Regions from separate parts of the Salipaludibacillus sp. HK11 genome, predicted to be linked through region 2. Evidence: riboswitches for the same ligand, from Rfam matches in the RefSeq annotation. Region 2 holds a riboswitch; each other region holds the start of a gene.
The links. Region 2 has a riboswitch for cyclic di-GMP ahead of ACM26V_RS10470 (competence type IV pilus major pilin ComGC). Riboswitches for the same ligand answer to the same signal wherever they lie in the genome.

Region 1: linked by a shared signal. The riboswitch ahead of ACM26V_RS21460 (putative bifunctional diguanylate cyclase/phosphodiesterase) and the one ahead of ACM26V_RS10470 (competence type IV pilus major pilin ComGC) in region 2 are both predicted to bind cyclic di-GMP.
Region 3: linked by a shared signal. The riboswitch ahead of ACM26V_RS20785 (anti-repressor SinI family protein) and the one ahead of ACM26V_RS10470 (competence type IV pilus major pilin ComGC) in region 2 are both predicted to bind cyclic di-GMP.
Region 4: linked by a shared signal. The riboswitch ahead of ACM26V_RS19990 (flagellar assembly protein A) and the one ahead of ACM26V_RS10470 (competence type IV pilus major pilin ComGC) in region 2 are both predicted to bind cyclic di-GMP.

The regions. Positions count from the first base shown of each region.
Region 1 is NZ_CP181045.1:4,531,525-4,536,288, forward strand. It holds gene ACM26V_RS21450 (SDR family oxidoreductase) at 1-552, shown strand, start outside; gene ACM26V_RS21455 (MATE family efflux transporter) at 800-2,173, shown strand; cyclic di-GMP riboswitch class I at 2,333-2,414, shown strand; gene ACM26V_RS21460 (putative bifunctional diguanylate cyclase/phosphodiesterase) at 2,512-4,764, shown strand, end outside.
Region 2 is NZ_CP181045.1:2,100,643-2,105,406, reverse strand. It holds gene ACM26V_RS10485 (GspE/PulE family protein) at 1-45, shown strand, start outside; gene ACM26V_RS10480 (type IV pilus twitching motility protein PilT) at 55-1,095, shown strand; gene ACM26V_RS10475 (type II secretion system F family protein) at 1,095-2,300, shown strand; cyclic di-GMP riboswitch class II at 2,305-2,386, shown strand; gene ACM26V_RS10470 (competence type IV pilus major pilin ComGC) at 2,472-2,906, shown strand; gene ACM26V_RS10465 (prepilin peptidase) at 3,032-3,814, shown strand; gene pilM (type IV pilus biogenesis protein PilM) at 3,799-4,764, shown strand, end outside.
Region 3 is NZ_CP181045.1:4,375,702-4,380,465, reverse strand. It holds gene ACM26V_RS20795 (hypothetical protein) at 1-712, shown strand, start outside; gene ACM26V_RS20790 (N-acetylmuramoyl-L-alanine amidase) at 825-1,811, opposite strand; gene ACM26V_RS20785 (anti-repressor SinI family protein) at 2,188-2,352, opposite strand; cyclic di-GMP riboswitch class I at 2,387-2,478, opposite strand; gene ACM26V_RS20780 (response regulator transcription factor) at 2,715-3,416, opposite strand; gene ACM26V_RS20775 (ATP-binding protein) at 3,421-4,764, opposite strand, start outside.
Region 4 is NZ_CP181045.1:4,204,776-4,209,539, reverse strand. It holds gene ACM26V_RS20005 (BCCT family transporter) at 1-1,326, shown strand, start outside; gene crcB (fluoride efflux transporter CrcB) at 1,378-1,755, opposite strand; gene ACM26V_RS19995 (fluoride efflux transporter FluC) at 1,752-2,159, opposite strand; cyclic di-GMP riboswitch class I at 2,363-2,449, shown strand; gene ACM26V_RS19990 (flagellar assembly protein A) at 2,497-4,548, shown strand; gene ACM26V_RS19985 (methyl-accepting chemotaxis protein) at 4,608-4,764, opposite strand, start outside.

The sequences.
Region 1 (4,764 bases), 2.4 Mb from region 2:
GTTAGAAAAGCAGAACAGGGAGCTGAGCTTAAAAATTTGGGTGCTACAGATACAGTTATTGCAGACTTAGAAGGTGATATTTCTCATGCTTTTAAAGACGTAGATGCCGTTGTATTTGCAGCAGGTTCTGGGCCCCATACAGGCGCTGACAAAACCGTTCTCATTGATTTGTGGGGAGCGATGAAAACAGTGGATGAAGCTAAGAAGCAAGGTGTAAAGCGCTTTGTCATGGTGAGTGCCATCAACGTAGATGATCCGGAAAGTGCTCCAGAAAAAATGCGTCATTATGTTGTAGCAAAAAAACTTGCAGATGATCACCTTAAGGCTAGTGGGCTAGATTATACGATAGTAAGGCCTGGTGGACTTACGAACGATGAACCAACTGGAAGAATACTACTTGAAGAGAAAATCGGTCATCGGAATACGACAATTACTCGTGCTGATGTTGGCCATGTTGTAGTAGAAACATTAGACAAGAAAAATACGTATGGCAAAATTTTTGAAATATTAAATGGTGATGTCTCTATTGACGAAGCTATTGAGAAGGTATAATGAAATTACTGAAGCTACAATTTCAGTTTTGGAATTGTAGCTTTTTGAATTTGTTTTAATTTAGAAGGAGTAGAAATAAAAAAAGTCATCTCATAGGGGGAAATCTATGCGATGACTTTTTTGTTGTTTTTGAAATGAAAAGATAAGGATTTATTCAACTTTTTTTGATAGAATAGGATGATGTATATTTTCAGCAGTCTTGTCTGAATATGGTTAAAAATTTAACGATGAAATTATAGGTGAAAAAATGGAACATGTAGAGACAAGCAGAGAAAAAGTACTTCTATTCTCAAGAATATTATGGCCGATTATGGTGACACAAGTTAGTTTTTTTGCAATGAATTTAGTAGATACAATGATGTCTGGCCGGGTAGGTACGGATGATTTAGCTGGCGTTGCGATTGGTTCTAGTTTATGGTTACCGGTGTTCACTGGAATTAACGGTATATTATTAGCTGTAACTACAATTGTAGCGCAGCTAGTGGGAAGTGGTCGAAAAGATAAAATTTCCGAATCGGTGACACAAGCGATATATTTATCAATTGTTCTTGCTCTTATCGTTGTCGTTGGTGGAGTATTTTTACTTGAACCAATTTTATCGATCATGAATTTAACCGATGCTGTAACCCATATTTCTTTGCACTATTTAGTCGGCTTATCAATAGGTATCATTCCGTTATTTTTGGCGAATGTACTTCGCAATTTCTTTGATGGACAAGGGTTCACACGAATAACAATGATTATTACAGTATCAGCAGTTCCTTTTAATGTTTTGTTAAACTATGGCTTTATATTTGGTAACTTTGGATTACCAACATTGGGCGGTATTGGTGCTGGTTATGCAACTGCACTGACGTATTGGATCATTCTGTTTTTTAGTGTATGGATGACATTTAAAGTACCGGTGATTAGACATTACCAAATTCTTGTAAAATGGGTGAAACCATCTTGGAAAACATGGAAAGAGCAGCTTTCGATTGGAATTCCGATAGGTCTATCTATTTTCTTTGAGGCGAGCATCTTTTCAGTTGTAACACTATTGATGGGAGTTATGTTTACTACGGTAACCATTGCTGCGCATCAGATTGCATTAAGTTTTACTTCGCTTATTTTCATGATTCCATTAAGTATTTCGATGGCCTTAACAATTGTTGTAGGTTTTTCTGTGGGAGGGGGAAAGATTCGGGCTGCCAAACAATATGGACGTCTTGGCGTCTGGGGTGGAATTGGCATCTTAGCAGTCGGAGCAGTTTTTCTCTTCTTTTTCAGAGAACAAATTGCGTATCTTTATACAAATGATAGTGAAGTTGTGTTGATGGCAGGACAATTCTTTATTATTGCGATTGTCTATCAACTTTCTGATGCGGCGCAATCAGGATTACAAGGTGTGTTAAGAGGTTATAAAGATGTCAAAGTACCATTTATTACTGCTTTTATCTCTTATTGGATTATTGGGATTCCGGCGGGATATTATTTTTCAGCTTATACAGAACTAGGTCCATTCGGATTATGGGTTGGAATAACGTTAGGTTTAACTTGTGCTGCAATTGGTTTCTATGTTCGACTACAAATTGTTCAACGTCGCGTGGAAATAGGACTAAGTGAGGATAGATTGAAGTAATATAAAATTAAGTAGTAGGGTTTTGTCAACATGGACTTCACAATTTTTGGGTCTTATAGACTATAACTTGATAAATATTTTAGAAAAAAGTACTAGTGATGTTGTTTTTTGTGTTATAATATAACTATAAAATGTAAAGTTAATAAATGTATAGGTGTATTCCGTTAAGAGCAAACTTGTTGAAAAACAAGGACGCAAAGCTACAGGCCTAAGGATGAACTATGGCGGCTGGGTTACCAGGAATAACTAGTTGTTTAAAGGTTATTTCCATGGGGGGGAATAGCCTTTTTATGTATCTTATAGAGAAATTCTGTCTTTATAATATTTGCTATTTTAAAATGTCAATTTTTCAAAAATGTTTGATAGAATGTGAGGTGTGGATCATAGCTAAATGGCGAACGTTATTGTTCCTTATCGGAAGTGTTTTGTTTTTTTATAGCTGGTTTTATATTTTTAGAGAAAATGAATGGATGAGAGTATTCGGTGCAAGCGTTTTTCCAGTTTTGTGGGGATCTTTGAGTTTTTTTTGGATTTTTAAAGCTTACCGGACAATCACAGGGAAGCAGAAGTATTTTTGGTTATTATTAAGTATTGGTATTCTATTTTATATTTTTGCTGATGCATTCTGGTTTTTATACTTTATCTTGGAAGGGGAGACTCATTTCCCTGGCAGTACCTATCTATTCTGGCTCTTAGCTTATATCTTTTTTTTGACGGCATTAACATATAAAGTAAAATTAATAAGTATTTACATTAAAAATAACCATTATCTTTTCAACATTATTATTTTTATGATTTCAGCAGCAGCGATAAGTGTACATTATTTAATGGAACCTATCATACTCCATTCAGAATTTTCCTTTTATTATACAATAATAAATTTAGCCTATCCTATAACGTCACTCAGCATTTTATTCGTTATTACTTGCTTGTATTATTTTTCTCAATTCAGTAACGAAAAACGAATTATGTTATTTATTGTCGTTGGTTTCTTCTTACAAGTGATTTCTGACACGAGTTATGCTTACTTTGAATTAATTGGACAGGTTCACGCACCAGGAAACTATATTGATCCAATATGGTTAACGGCTTTAATACTGATTGGTTTATCTGGCAAGTTTGCCCAAGGAAATCAACGCAAACCAAAGTGGGAAATTAGAAATATCTTCAATGGGCAGGAGGCAGTATTCCCTTATTTAAGTAGTATTATTTTAATTGTTTTAGTAACTCATAGTTATAATTGGGATTTAAATGCGCTAAGTATTGGTTTAATTGTTATCTTCGTATTGATACTTGTGCGCCATTACGTGATAATTCGAAAAAATGAATACTTAGTAAATGAATACAGAGAATTGGCCTATCATGATTCGCTAACGGGATTAAACAATCGTACTAGCTTTCAGAACGATTTAGAACAAATAGTCAATCAAGCTGCTGAAAACAATAAAAATTTAGCGTTACTCTTAATAGATTTAGATCGCTTTAAAATTGTAAATGATACGCTGGGTCATCATATTGGAGACAATATACTAAAAGAGGCATCGGAACGATTGAGTAGTGTATTAGGAACAGATGAAAGTTTATATAGGTTAGGAGGAGACGAGTTTGTTCTAATCCTATCCAATTCTACTAAAAAAAGATGCATTGAATTATCGAAATCGATAAAAAAAGCATTTGTAAAGCCATTTTTTGTAGAGAGGAACGAAATAACAATAACCCCCAGTATCGGAATCTGTTCCTACCCGGAGCATGGTACGAACAGTGAGACATTACTTAAAAATGCGGATGCCGCAATGTATTTAGCAAAGGGGAGAGGCGGGAATGGATTTCACTTTTTCTCTTCAGGTTTACATGATCAATTGGCGCGCAAAATGTTAATAGAGACGGAATTGAGACATGCGATTGACAGAAAGCAATTCACTCTTTACTATCAACCGAAGATAGAATTACAATCGGAAAAACTAGTAGGAATGGAAGCTTTATTACGATGGGATCACCCAGAGTTGGGGCGTATTTCACCTGTTGAATTTATCTCGGTAGCAGAAGAGACAGGTCAAATTATAGCAATTGGTGAATGGGTTATTAGAGTGGCCTGTAAACAAAACAAGGCATGGCAAGAAATTGGATATCCATCATTGTGCGTTTCAGTTAATGTATCTGTTCGGCAATTTCAGCATGGCGATTTTATAGAAACTGTGAGAAATGCTTTGCAAGAAACTGGATTGAAAGCTGAGTTTCTAGAGTTAGAGATTACAGAAAGTATTTTACAAAATGTGGAAGAGTCTAAGGCAGTGTTGATCGGTCTAAGAGAGATTGGGGTAAAAACATCAATCGATGACTTCGGTACTGGCTATTCATCACTTCATATACTTAAGGAATTGCCAATCGATACACTTAAAATAGACAAGTCATTTATTGATGATATTATCGAGGGCTCCGATGAATCAATGGTAAAAACGATTATTGATATTGGGTCAAATTTAAATCTTAGTATTGTTGCGGAAGGCATAGAACATGAGAAGCAAGTGGAAATTTTAACAAAATACAACTGTGGTTTTGGGCAGGGGTACTTATTTTTGAGACCAATACAT
Region 2 (4,764 bases):
CTTACGACGACGGAAGAAGTACTTAGAGTAGTGACAGAAAAGTAGGTGACAGTCATGGAAGAAAAAATTAATCACTTATTAAAAAAAGCCGTTTCGATTCAAGCATCTGACCTTCACTTAACTATCGGAATGCCACCTGTGTTTCGCATCAATGGTGATTTAGTAAGGATGGATAGCGAAGTGATTTTGCCGGATATGATGAAAGGGATGACCGAAGCATTATTGCCAGCGGATTATAATGAGACACTAAAAGAAAAAGGCGAAGTAGACTTTTCTTACGGTATTCCAAAAGTGTCGCGTTTTCGTATTAATGCCTATCGCCAGCGGTCACATATTAGTTTGGCGATTAGAGTGATTTCAACTAGTATTCCGAATTTAGAAGATTTGCAAATGCCGCAAATTTTAACTAAAATAGCTGAGAAAAAACAGGGATTAGTGTTAGTAACAGGACCTACTGGAAGCGGGAAGTCTACAACGTTAGCAGCAATGTTAAAACATATAAATGAAACGCAAAAGAAGCACATTATTACGTTAGAAGATCCAATTGAATATTTGCACAAGCACGGAAATAGTATCATTGATCAACGGGAAGTAGGCAGTGACACCATGTCGTTTGCGAATGGTCTTAGAGCTTCGCTTCGACAGGATCCAGATGTAATCTTGGTCGGTGAGATGAGAGATTTAGAAACGATTGCTACAGCGATTACGGCTGCAGAGACCGGTCATTTAGTGTTTGCTACGCTGCATACGTCTAGTGCGCCTGCGACAATTGATCGAATCATTGATGTATTTCCACCAGGCCAACAAGCGCAAATACGAATTCAACTTGCTAGTGTTTTAACAGCAATTATCTCACAGCGCTTGTTTCCAACTGCAAATCGCCAAGGAAGAAGAGCAGCTACAGAAATCTTAATTAATAATCCGGCAATTTCAAACATGATTCGAAGTGAGAAGATTCACCAAATCCAGAATGTCATGCAGACGAGCCGAAAAGAAGGTATGAATACGTTGGAAATGTCGATTCAAGAATTGCTTAATCGAAAAGAAGTCAGTCATGAAGAAGTTTATCCGTACTTGCAGGAGAGGAATGGCTAATGCCTCAATTTAAATACAAAGGAAAACTAAAGAATGGCTTGAAAAAAGAAGGAACGATTTCAGGACAAACGAAAAAGCAGGTGATTGAAAAATTAAGGACGCAAGGATTGGCTTTAGCTTCGATTGAACAAATGGAATCGACGTTTTTAAATAAAGACATTTCAATAGGGAATCCAGTGAAATTAGAAGACTTCGTGATGTTTCTGCGACAATTTTCTACTCTATTAAACTCTGGTGTGTCATTAAGAGATGCAACAGCAATTCTCGCAAAACAAACCTCTAGTAAAGCACTAGGGAGAGCACTTGATCAAATTGAAGACGAACTAGTCACTGGCCGCGCTTTCTCAGATGCAGCGGCAGAGCACAAAAAAGTGTTTCCTGTGATCTTTATTCATATGGTGCGAGCGGGTGAAGCGAGTGGGGCCTTAGATGAGACATTAGATCAATTGGCGCTTCAATTCGAAAAGCAGCATGAAACAAGGCAAAAAGTCAAGGCGGCTTTGGCCTACCCTGCGATTGTAGGCGTTGTTGCGATAGCTGTTATCATTTTCTTGTTATCATCGGTGGTGCCAACATTTGCTTCGATGCTCAGTGATGTAGGAGGTGAGCTTCCTGGTATCACACTGTTTGTCCTAGGAGCAAGTGACGTAGTTGCACAATTATGGTGGTTAATTATTCTCTTGTTTGTTTTAGTAGGAATATCACTTTGGGCAGTGGTGCAAAAGCCAGAGACGAAATATTATGTCGATTATGCATTACTGAAACTCCCGGTATTTGGTCCGTTGTTGCAAAAAGCAGCACTTGCTCGAATGACGAGAACGCTGAGTTCATTATTTTCTAGCTCAGTACCAATTTTACAGTCTCTGCAAATGGTCGAGCGTGTCGTTGGAAATGAAGTAATATCGCGCTCGTTAAAACAGTCACGTGATGCTCTTGAAAGTGGACAACGATTAACAGAACCAATGAGGAAGCACTGGGTTTATCCACCGCTCGTTGTGCAGATGATCTCGATCGGTGAAGAAACCGGATCACTCGATCAAATGTTGACAAAAGTTGCGCAGTTTTATGAAAAAGAAGTGGAATATGCTACTGATAAGCTAAAGGCATTGATTGAACCAGTTATGATTGTCTTCCTTGCAGTAATTGTCGGAACGATTGTGATTTCCATTATCGTCCCAATGTTTCAAATTTACTCAGAAGTTTAATGAGATAACAATGGAGCAATGAATTTTGACCATTATTTGGGCACTTAGGTCAATTGGAGCGAGTAGTGCAACCGGCCAAAAAATATAGGCGTTGCAAATAATCTTGATGTTGACAGACATTGGAATTGTGTAAAGCCAAAAAATAAAACAGAAAAAAGGAGAGAAACAAACATGTTTAAAAGAATGTTGAAGAATCAGAAGGGTTTAACACTCATCGAGTTACTAGTTGTCGTCGTCATACTAGGAATCATCGCAGCAATTGCGATACCTAGTGTAGGAGGGTTGATTGATAATTCAAGGCAAGATGCTCATATTGCCAATGCACAACAGATGATTAGTTCAGCTAGACTTTATGATGCAAGTAATCCAGGTGAGGATAGTGTAAGTTTAGATGATTTGGTGGATGGAGGTTACCTTGAAGAAATAGAAGATCCATGGGGGGGAGGATCTTACAATGATGGTACGGTCTACATGGGAGATGATAGCAATGAGAATAGAGTTTATAGAGTTTATCTTGCAGATATAGAAGGGGATTATGTTATTGGAGAAAACAATTTTGGAGGAGCAATACTCGCGTCCAATTTAGACAGAAGTTTATTTGACTGATTGGATAATTAAATCTTAACAGGTTCAACAAATCCCTCCTACTGGGAGGGATTTACATATAAGAATTTGAAAAGTATTATTAATTACTACTACATTTTTCTTTTCTCAAGAAAGGACGTCTACTCATGGAATTATTTCTTCATTTCTATTTATTTCTTGTTGGACTCGTTTTAGGCTCTTTTTATAATGTTGTCGGTCTTCGCGTGGCGAAAGGGACTTCGATTGTCAAACCACGTTCCCATTGTCCAAACTGCGAAAAGACATTGACATGGATAGAGCTTATTCCCGTCGTTTCCTTTCTTTTTCAAAAAGGACGCTGTCGTAACTGCCAGTCGTCTGTTTCAGTTAAATACCCATTTTTCGAACTGACAACGGCATGTCTTTTCACGATTTCACCACTCATGGTGGGATGGTCAAAAGAATTGCTGGTAGTTTTAGTATTCATATCATTATTAGCAATCATTTCGATTTCAGATCTGGAAATGATGCTCATTCCCGATAAAATCCTCTTATTTTTTCTTGTTTTATTAGTGATTCTACGATTGATTGAACCACTTTCCCCTTGGTGGGATAGTTTAGCTGGTGCTGGATTTGGTTTTACTCTTTTTCTGCTTCTTGCTATTGTCTCAAAAGGCGGTATGGGTGGCGGAGATATTAAACTTATGGCAGTGATCGGTGTCGTCTTAGGTTTTCAAGGCGTTTTACTGACAGTTTTTCTTTCATCTCTGATCGGTGCGGTTTTTGGGATTGCAGCCGTTATAATGAAAAAAGCGCAGCGGAAAAGTTCTATTCCATTCGGGCCGTTTATAGCAATCGGTGCAATGGTCAGTTATTTTTATCATGAGGCTATTTTTCATTGGTACATCAATGTATTCATGTATGGAGGTTTTGTATGGGGGCTATCATAACAGTTGGAAAAAAGGAGCAAGTGAGTTTTCAAATAAAAGATCATGTCTTGCGCTGTGTCGTGACGAAACAGCCGGCGGTAGATACGGTCGTTAATTATTTTGAGAGAGTTATCCCTGAAGGTGTTTTAGAAAAAGGTAAAATTATAGATGAAGATAGTTTTGAGATGATACTATCTGAGTGTGTGACAGAGTGGAAGCTTAAACGTAAAGATATTAAGTTTTTAGTTCCAGACTCGTCTATTTTCTTTCGCCAAATAGACGTCCCTAAAGATCTATCAAAAGAAGAAATTCGAGGATACATAAACTTTGAGATTGGTTCAACGATTCATTTACCATTTGATGAAGCGTACTTTGATTTTTTCTTGTTGAATGATGAAGCGGAAAGAGAAATAAAACAAATTCTTTTGTTTGCTGTTCCGGAACAGTTAACCAACAAATATGTCTCTCATTTTGAAGAGTTGAAAATGAATCCTATCGTTGCTGATGTGGCACCATTGTCAATGTATCGATTGTATATGCAAGATCATAAGGATGAGATCGATGAGCAAGTGATGCAACTTGAATGGGACCTTAGTTCAATCAACATTAGTATATTTGATGAACATAAGCCTGTGTTCATGCGGAATATCACGCAAAGTTTTAGCAGAGAAGACTGGGAAGTGAGCCAAGAGAAAAATCTCATTGAGTGGGTTTGTAAAGAAGATGAAAAAGTGCAAGGAGAACTGCAAGATTCTTTCACTGAAGTGGAAAGAGTTATCGATTTCTATAAGTATACGGTGAACAAGGGTGAAAAAGAAGTGACGAAAATCTTCTTAACAGGTGATCATCCTAAAATATTACTTATTCAAAAACTGTTAGAAGATTCGATTGGAATTAATGTAGAGACGGAAAAATCTTTAGATATTTTGTCAAAGGTGAACATATATGTTCCATATCGTTTTATGCTTCCT
Region 3 (4,764 bases), 2.3 Mb from region 2:
TGCCTTTATTATCGGGGGAGCATTCATCGCCATCCATTTACTAGCAAACGAATTTATACCTGATGACCGTATACAACGGTTACGATGGTTCTCTTTTTCAGGAGGACTTGCTGTTTCTTATGTCTTTGTTTATGTGCTCCCTACATTACATAAAGAACAGGATATTGCTAAAAGTTATACAAATACTTTAACGATGGAGTCGGAATTATATTTTGTTGGTTTGTTAGGCCTTCTCCTTTTCTACGGTATTCAAAAAATTGTGAGGAAAAAACAAAATCTGAACTACGAAAAAGCTAGGTCATTATTTTGGATGCAGATCAGTTTTTTTACGATTTATAATATGCTTGTTTCTTACACGGTCCTTTCTCATAAAGTTGCGGGGATACAAGCTGTTTTTTATGGACTTGCGGTTGGTCTTCATTTTATTGCAATTGCCCATGATTTATGGATCGAATACGGGGATCTTTATAATAAAATTGGGAGGTATGTTCTTGTTTGTGGAATTTTGGCTGGCTGGTACATTGGAATGAAGGTTACATTGCCTGCGTTGGTCCAAGCAATTATTTTTGCATTCATTTCAGGGGCAATGATCTTAAATGTTTTAAAATATGAGCTACCTCCTGACCAAGAAGCACACTATCCAACTTTTGCATTCGGCGTCGTCTCCTATACAGTAGTGACGATGTCATTGAAATACTTTTTTCAATGGTAATATAAAGTCACAGAAGCACTAGTGGATAATTTATATTTTTTTGTTCAACCTTAAAAGACATTCTCTCCTGTATTGAGGAGAAAATGCCTTTTAAATAAAAAGTGTCTCTTTATCAGCTAAATAAAGCTGTAAAAGTTTCTTGCCCAGCAATTCCATCGATCTTAATTCCTTGCGCTCGTTGAAATCTCCTTACCGCACTCTCGGTTTTCGGGCCGAATATTCCATCAATTGAACCTGGAGAGAATCCTTTACCTAAGAGTGTAGCCTGTAGAACCCAGGTAATATTTCCTCTTGCTCCTCTCCTTACATTAACAACTGCACCTCTCGTATTTGGGCCCCAAATTCCATCTACGACAAGCCTCCGATTAAATTGTTTGTTTAATTCCGTTTGTAACCCTTTTAACAAAGTTCCTTGTGTTTCAGGTCCGTAAATATTATCAACGGCAATCGAAAGGGCATATCTATCATTTAACGTTGATTGAATCTGACTGATTTCCCCTGATGGTGGAGAACCTTCTTCATCTGATCCGTTTGTCTCATCCGTCCCACTTTCAGTTCCATTCCCTTTTAGATTATAAATCGAAACAAGCCCATTGGTATGTCCTTTGGCTATCGCTTCCAAAAAATCGCTGTCTTTAAGCTTCGCAGCTTCAGCAGCATTATCAATAAATAGATTTTCTGTTAAAATTGCAGGCATGTTTGTACGACGGAGCACCGCAAAATTGGCGCTTTTTCTACCTCGATCTCTCACCCCTATTTGGGCAATAATCTCCGAATGCATAATTGATTGATTCGATCGCGTTTGTGACTTGACATTTCCATTCCAAATATACGATTCAAATCCAGTTCCACCAGCAGCATTCACATGAACAGAAATAAAATAATCTGCTCCCCAGGAATTCGCCAAAGTAGCTCGATTTGATAGTGAAATAAATCGATCATCTTCTCGACTCATCCTCACTTCCACATCGTTAAATCGATTTAACTGTCGTCTAATCCGTCTAGATATATCCAACACAAGATCTTTCTCTCTCAACCCATTCCCTATTGCTCCTGGATCATCTCCACCATGACCAGGATCTATAAAAATCTTAACCATAAACTTCTCCTCCTTTATTTGCAGAAAGCAATTGAGTAAGTTCGACTAGTCCCCTATTTACTTGTACTCCCTAGAAAAAACCTCCCCTTATCCACTATATAATGCGTTGTTAGCTCGAAACGTTTGGACAAGTGAAGGATATTTGTTAAAAATCATCATCTGCTTGCCAATTTTTGAGTTATTCAGCAACCTGCTTAAGATAAATCCTCAATAAATTAGTTTTTTTGGTTTTAATCCTTTAGCTAAGTTAAACATTCTTAAAGTAAAAAAAATACTGATCCATTTGGACCAGTAGCATACATGATTTACATTTATTTAATTGACGTTCATTCATGGAAAAAATGCAAACCTAAAAAAATACAGTACCAATAATAAATTATGACACATTCCCTTTTTGGTCATTCAAAACAATAAAACTTTTTTCACTTTTTCTGTGATTAAAAAATTGTAGAACATCCTCTGGAGTCATCCCTATCTCCCGAGCCTCTTCCATCAATTTTACCCATTCTTTGTCTAAGGTTGAGCCAAATGTATTTTCCATTGCTTCCCTAGACCTCCTTTCCCACAAGTACCTAATAGGCAGCCTGGCGATCATAGGCCTTTTTTTCAGACCGTTAGACCCATAGCTTTGCGCCACTGCTTTTAAGCAGGTTTGCCTTTTACTAGTAGGAAGATTTTAATCAAAGACAATGTGCTAATCGACGAAGTTACCATTGATATGTTTAAATTTTCTATCTTATTCAAGTGTACTCTTCCATCCCTAGAATTCCTTCACCTGTCAACCTGTCTAAATTTTAATATACAGGGCAAAGGTTAAATCTAAGTTAAATAAAGGGAAAAAAATGATTCTTTTTTTAAATTAGTATTAAAAATATACTAACCATAGAATAGCCACCTACAATGCTAGTTAACATCTTGAAACTTATAACCAAACCCACGCACCGTCTTAATATGAGACGGATGAGCTGGATCTTTCTCAATTTTCTTTCGCAAATTACGAATGTGGACGGAGACTGTTTTCAAATCTCCAAATTGGTCAATACCCCAAATTTGATTATAAATCTGTTCTGAACTAAACACTTGGTTAGGGTTCTTTAGAAATAGCAAGAGCAATTGGAGTTCCTTTGCATACAATGAAACGAGTTTATTATTAACAAACACTTCAAAGCTATTTAAATTTACAGATATTTCGCCCGATTGTAAGACTCGGGTACTCTTCACCTCACCGAAAGACTGTAACCCATTTCGACGTAAATTTGCCTTTATGCGGGCCTCTAATTCAGCAAGGTCAAACGGTTTCGTAATATAATCATCTCCGCCTGCATTGAGGCCTTTCACTTTATCAGTCGAAGATCTCTTACAACTCATGAAAATAATCGGAACATTTGTTATTAATCTAATTTTCTCACAAACTTCAAACCCTTCCATTCCAGGTAAAAGAATGTCCAATAATACTAATTCTGGTTGTTGTTCTGGGATTATATTTAAGGCATTTATCCCATTCTCAGCTGTAAAAACGAGATATCCTTTTTTTTGTAAATATAATGAAGTCAATTCACGAATGTCATCATCGTCTTCTACAATTAATATTTTCTCTGGATTCACTTACTCACACCCCTTCGTTTTTCACTGAATCTTTGAAAACAACTGGCAACGAGACAAAAAAAGAAGTCCCTGTTTCCGCTGAACTTTCAACCCATATTTCGCCTTTATGATATTCAATAATTTCTTTCGTTATCGCTAAACCTAACCCTGTCCCACTATCACCAGAATAATTGCTCCCTTTATAAAATCGTTCAAATATGTGGGGCAATGTCGATTGATCGATGCCAATTCCGTTATCCTTTACCTCAATAACTACCATACCATCAAACTCAAACGTTTTATTGTTTCGCTTATTTTTTGATACCTCCGCTGAAATCGTGATCACTCCACCAGAGGAAGTGTGTTTGATCGCATTAGAGATCAAATTAGAAAAAACCTGATCCATTCTCTCAATATCAATAAGGAGAATAGTTGTATCCACTCTATGTAGATAGTTTACATTCGTTTTTATAAGATTTATATTACTTTGATTCACTTCTAATTCAAATCTGTTATACACATCTAATAGCCATGGTTCAAGTTCAATATTTTCAATATTTAATCTCATTTTTCCAGATTCAAACTTTACAAGGTCAAACAAATCATTAATAAGACGATCTAATAATTTCACCTTATTTTCTACAATATTTAAGTATTTCAAGTTGCCAGCATCAATGTATCCTTCCTTAACCGTTTGCACGTAGCCTTGTAAAAACGTGATAGGCGTTCCTAATTCATGAGAAATATTCGATAGTAAATGAACTCTACCTTTTTCCATGTCAATTAATTCTTGATTTGATTCGATTAATTGCTCATTTCTCTCTGCTAATTCTTTCGTTCTCGCATCCACTTTATCTTCTAGATCATTATTTAAGTTTTTTAATTTGATATTTATATTTTTTAACTCCTCCGCTCTGTCTTTAATTTCTTTATCAGCCTGCTTTAATCGGATCAACGTCTTAGTTCGAGACAATAACTCTCTTTTATCTGAAGGCTTCGCTAAATAATCATTTGCTCCTACCTCAAACGCAGTAATACGATCTTCTACTTGATTTTTCGCTGTTAACATTAACACTGGTAACTCTGACAATGAATATTTTTCTCGTAACCTTTGACAAACTTTATATCCCGATATTTTAGGCATCATCACATCTAACATGACTAGATCATATGTACGACCTTCCTCGATCAATTCCAATGCCTCATCCCCATCACTCGTTGTATCAACCTGATACCCTTCTAAAGAAAGATAATTAATCAATACTTGTTGATTCACTGGGTCGTCGTCTGCCACTAAAATCGTTGCCTTTTTTTCTGACGAAGTATGTGGCTTTCTGCTAGAAAAAAATGATGTACTAATTGATTCATT
Region 4 (4,764 bases), 2.1 Mb from region 2:
AGAGCGCATGGGCCTCTCGGAAAAGGGATCGACGTACTTGCTGTATTGGCAACGTCAACAGGTGTCGCTACAACGTTTGGTCTTAGTGCCTTGCAAATTACTGGTGGACTATCTTACTTAATCGATTGGATTCCAAATACCCCAGCGACGCAATTATCAATTATTGCAATCGTTACGGTCTTATTTATGTTCTCGGCCGCTACCGGTATCAACAAAGGTATTAAAATTTTAAGTACACTCAATATAACCATCGCTGCAATACTTTTACTTTTCGTTATCATTACTGGGCCAACATTGTTCATTGCGCAAAATTTTGTGACGACGGTCGGCGGCTACATCACAAATGTGACGCAAATGAGCTTGGATTTAAACCCGTTTGGTGACGGTGAATGGCTTGGCAATAATACGATCTTCTTTTGGGCTTGGCATATTTCATGGGCACCATTTATGGGGATTTTCATTGCACGAATATCTAGAGGAAGATCGATTCGTGAATTCGTTGCAGGGGTATTAATTGTCCCTTCTCTATTAGCAGCACTATGGTTTACTGCATTTGGTGGTACCGCCTTAGATATGATTTTAGGCGGCAATGATCAAATCGGTGGTCTTGTCCAAAATGACGTCGAGGTTGCCTTGTTTGCCATGTTAGAAAATTTACCACTTAGTACTTTCATGAGTATTTTGGCTGTGCTTTTGATTGTCGTCTTCTTTATCACGTCAGCAGACTCGGCTTCATATGTTTTAGGTGCAATGACGAGTGCTGGAAGTTTAGCACCTAAATTATCGATCAAAGTAATTTGGGGACTATTAATTGCAGGTACTGCAAGTGTTTTATTAGTCAGTGGTGGACTCGAGGGGTTACAAACCGCTTCCATCGTTGCCGCTCTGCCGTTTGCGATTATCATGTTGGTCATGATCTTTTCTTTATTACTGATGATGGGGAAAGATTTAAAAGCTGACAGACTCCACACCTCGAAACGTGAGCGCAAAAAAGTCAAAGAAGAAGTATACGGTGGGATGAAAGAAAACATCTACGATGACTTCAAAGATGAAGCGTACGACGAAATAAAAGATGATGTTTATGAACAAATGAAAGACGAAGCATATGATGATTTTAAAGATCAAGCCTACACAGAAATAAAAAAGGACGTCTATGAAAAAGTCAAAGATGAAGTATACGATGATATTAAGAAAGAAGTCTATGATGAATTTAAAGAGAAAATTTATGACGACTTACGTGACGATATTGGTGATCAATTAAACGGAGATTTGGAAGCAGATAAAAAAGACGAATCAGATCAAGATCACCAGAAGGATAAAAAATAATTCATAGTAAAAAACGCATGGTCCTAGGGATCATGCGTTTTTCATCTGCCTTTAAGTTATTAAAAACATCCCTAAAACAAACATAGCAATACATCCAGTTACTGAAAATCCAATATAAATTCCTAGCTCTCGCCACTTACTTTTATTCATCAAGCTAGATGCTTCCACAGTAAAAGTTGAGAACGTCGTAAAAGCACCAAAGAAACCGACTCCGAGTAGTAAAAATATTGGGTTATCATAGTCTACGAAAGGGGTTTCCTGATAAAGTAGCCCAAACAAAACTCCCAACCCTAATGAACCAAGTAAATTAACATATAGCATTGCGGTAGGAATCTTTCTCTGTTTTGTATTATTTTTGATCCATAAACCAAGCAAGTATCTACATACTGCTCCAGAACCTCCACCTAAGGCGACAATAAGGATGTTCACACTTTAACACCTGCTTTCTTCTTACCCGTTGCTACTCTCTGTCCAATAGCGATGCCAAGAAACGCTAGTGCAACTCCACCTAACAAAGAGACTGCAAGATACAAACTGGCTTGAAATAACGTCTCTTGCCCTGCTAAAAATACAGAATCTGCAGCTAACGTTGACATCGTCGTGAATCCACCACAAAATCCTACACCTATTCCTTCCTTCACAACAGGAGGAATTACTTTCACAACAATCCATCCTGTTAACACCCCAAGTAAAAAGCTACCCAGCAAATTTTCAATGACAGTCCCTATAGGGAAAAGTAATGTCATCGTTTGTAAATTGATGACATACCTAAGCAACGTTCCGAGTACCCCGCCAAAAAATATCGATATTATTATCCAAATTTTCAGTTTCATGGTAACCACCTTATTTACTAAATACTCACCTAGCTAGAGTATAGTTCTTTGTCACTAAGCATGACAAATGATTTCTAATGATCAAGAAGAAATTAATGCTCACGCAAACACAGCAATAATGTTTTAAGAGCTGAAATAAACGTTTTCATCATTAACAAAATAGAGTATGATATAAGTAGAAATTACTACAATATTACATTAACTGACGATAATGGCAAACCTATTGAAAAATAGTGGCGCAAAGCTACGGGTCTAAGGAAGACATCTTCTATGATCGCCGAGCTGCCGAAGCAGAAAAGTCTGCTTCTACAATTTATTTGAAGAGGTGGTGATTGCCTTGACTGAGTCATTGATATTTCAAGGTAAAAATGTGGATTCTGCCATTGAGAAGGCACTCCATCAATTAAAACTAGAAAAAAAAGATGTGCATATTGAAATTGTTGATCCAGGTTCTGAGCGCCTATTTGGACTCAATAGATCAAAGGCAAAAATCATTGTTTCTAAAATAGACAACTCTACAACTAGCGATCAAAATGATTCTGGATGGGAAGATTGGCTTAAAAAGGAGATTCAAGATCACCACTCATCCCCATCGCAAGCTACCCCTTTGTCAGACCTTTCTAACCAAAATTTACAAGGCAAAGCATGGGTCAAAGATGGTAGCCTCTACTTTCAAGACACAGAAACGAAAAAACCACTACTTGAAGTGCCACCGGATTTTACTGTTTTAAAAAATAGTGAGCCTGTAAAAGGTAGAACCTATTTAACTAATGGTGATTTATTAAAGTTCGACTTAGAGACAAAAGCGATTGAAACAAAGTGGTCGGTGAAGGTGGACCAGCAACACCAAGAGGTAACTCTAGCTGTTGAACCTGGTTATTATATTATCCCATCCATAGAAGACCACCCTCCTACTGACGTAATAAAGATTCAAGTCGCTCAAGCCACACAAGTTAACAACCAGCTTACAGAAAAAGATGTCTATGACCAATTAGAAAAAATGAAAATTACTGAAAATATTCAGCACGATCGAATCAAATCTGCATGTCAATCCAGCGAACCAGAATCATATATAATTGCTGAAGGAATGTTGCCCAAAGACGGCTCCAATGGAGAAGTTTCTTACTCTATCGACATTCACGAGCGAACAACACCCTTTTCTGAAAAAATCGATGGAAGCATTGATTTCAGAGAATCCATTTACATTCCTTCCATAGAGGAAGGAGAAATGTTAGCTACTATTATGGATCCGACTCCTGGAGAAGATGGAATAAATGTTTATGGTGAAAGTCTCAAAGCGAAATCAGGTGAGCCGGTCATTCTCAAGATGGGTAGTGGGATAGAATATTTGCCAGAAGAAAATAAAATTATTGCAATAACGAAGGGCAGACCGAAAGTAGAACAAATTGGCCAACTTGTACGTGTATCTATTCTACCAAAACTATTACATCGTGGCGATTTGAATATGGAAGACGGTAATATACATTTTGTCGGTGATGTTGAAATAACTGGTCATGTAAATGAACAAATGACCGTCGATGCAGAAGGATCTGCATGGATGCACCGAAATGTTTTTCATAGTTCTATTCAAACGCGAAATTCAATTACCATCGTAGGTAACTCGATTAATAGTTCACTGATTGCTGGTAAGAACAGTTTAGTTTTTGAAGAGATAGCTAAGAAACTAGAGCCATTCATTCACATATTTGAACCTTTCGTTACAGTGTTGAAACAATTAACTCAATCAGCTAAATTCCAGGACACGTATCAAAGCCAACAAGGATTGACTCCTGTTATTAAAGTGTTGGCAGAGACTAAATTTAAGGATTTAAAACCAACAACTACACAGTTAGTTAAAGCCATTAATGAAAGACAAGATTTACTCGACCGAAGCTGGCATACATTTGCGATAAAGTTATACAAAAGCTTTCTTGTTAACAATCACAATGTAATAAAATCAAATTCTGATGTTGATGATCTCATAAATGAAGCGCATAGTTTAATGGAAATATGTCAAAGCCCAATAGAAAACAATTCTTCTATTACTCTTAATTACTCAATGAATAGTGAGATTCATTGTAATGGAGATGTCTATATTCAAGGCAAGGGTTGTGTGAACACTTTCATCCATTCCGATGGAAGTGTAACCATTAAAGGGAAAACAATGGGCGGACGGATTCATGGCAAAGAAGGCGTTACAATTGAGCAAGCAGGTTCAGCCTCAGGAGTAAAAACATTCATTGAAGTCCCATATGACCAACAGATTAAAATCAAAGAAGTCATGGCAGACACTGTTATAAAAGTCGGTGACAAACAATATGTTTTCAAAAAGGATTACTTTGATATTCGAGCTCATTTGGATGAGAATGAAAATTTAGTATTTTATTAAATTGATATTGCGAAATATAATAGCCTGATGCGCTGCAAACCAGCACATCAGGCTATAAATTATGTGGTAAATTCATTAATTTTCTCTTGTAAATTAATAGCTATTTCACTTAACTCTTCCGCTGTCTTAGCTATTTCACTCATCGATGCCAATGACTGCTCAGATGTTGCTGCCACCGTGTTAGTACTCTCAGTCATCGTATTTGCGTATGATGAG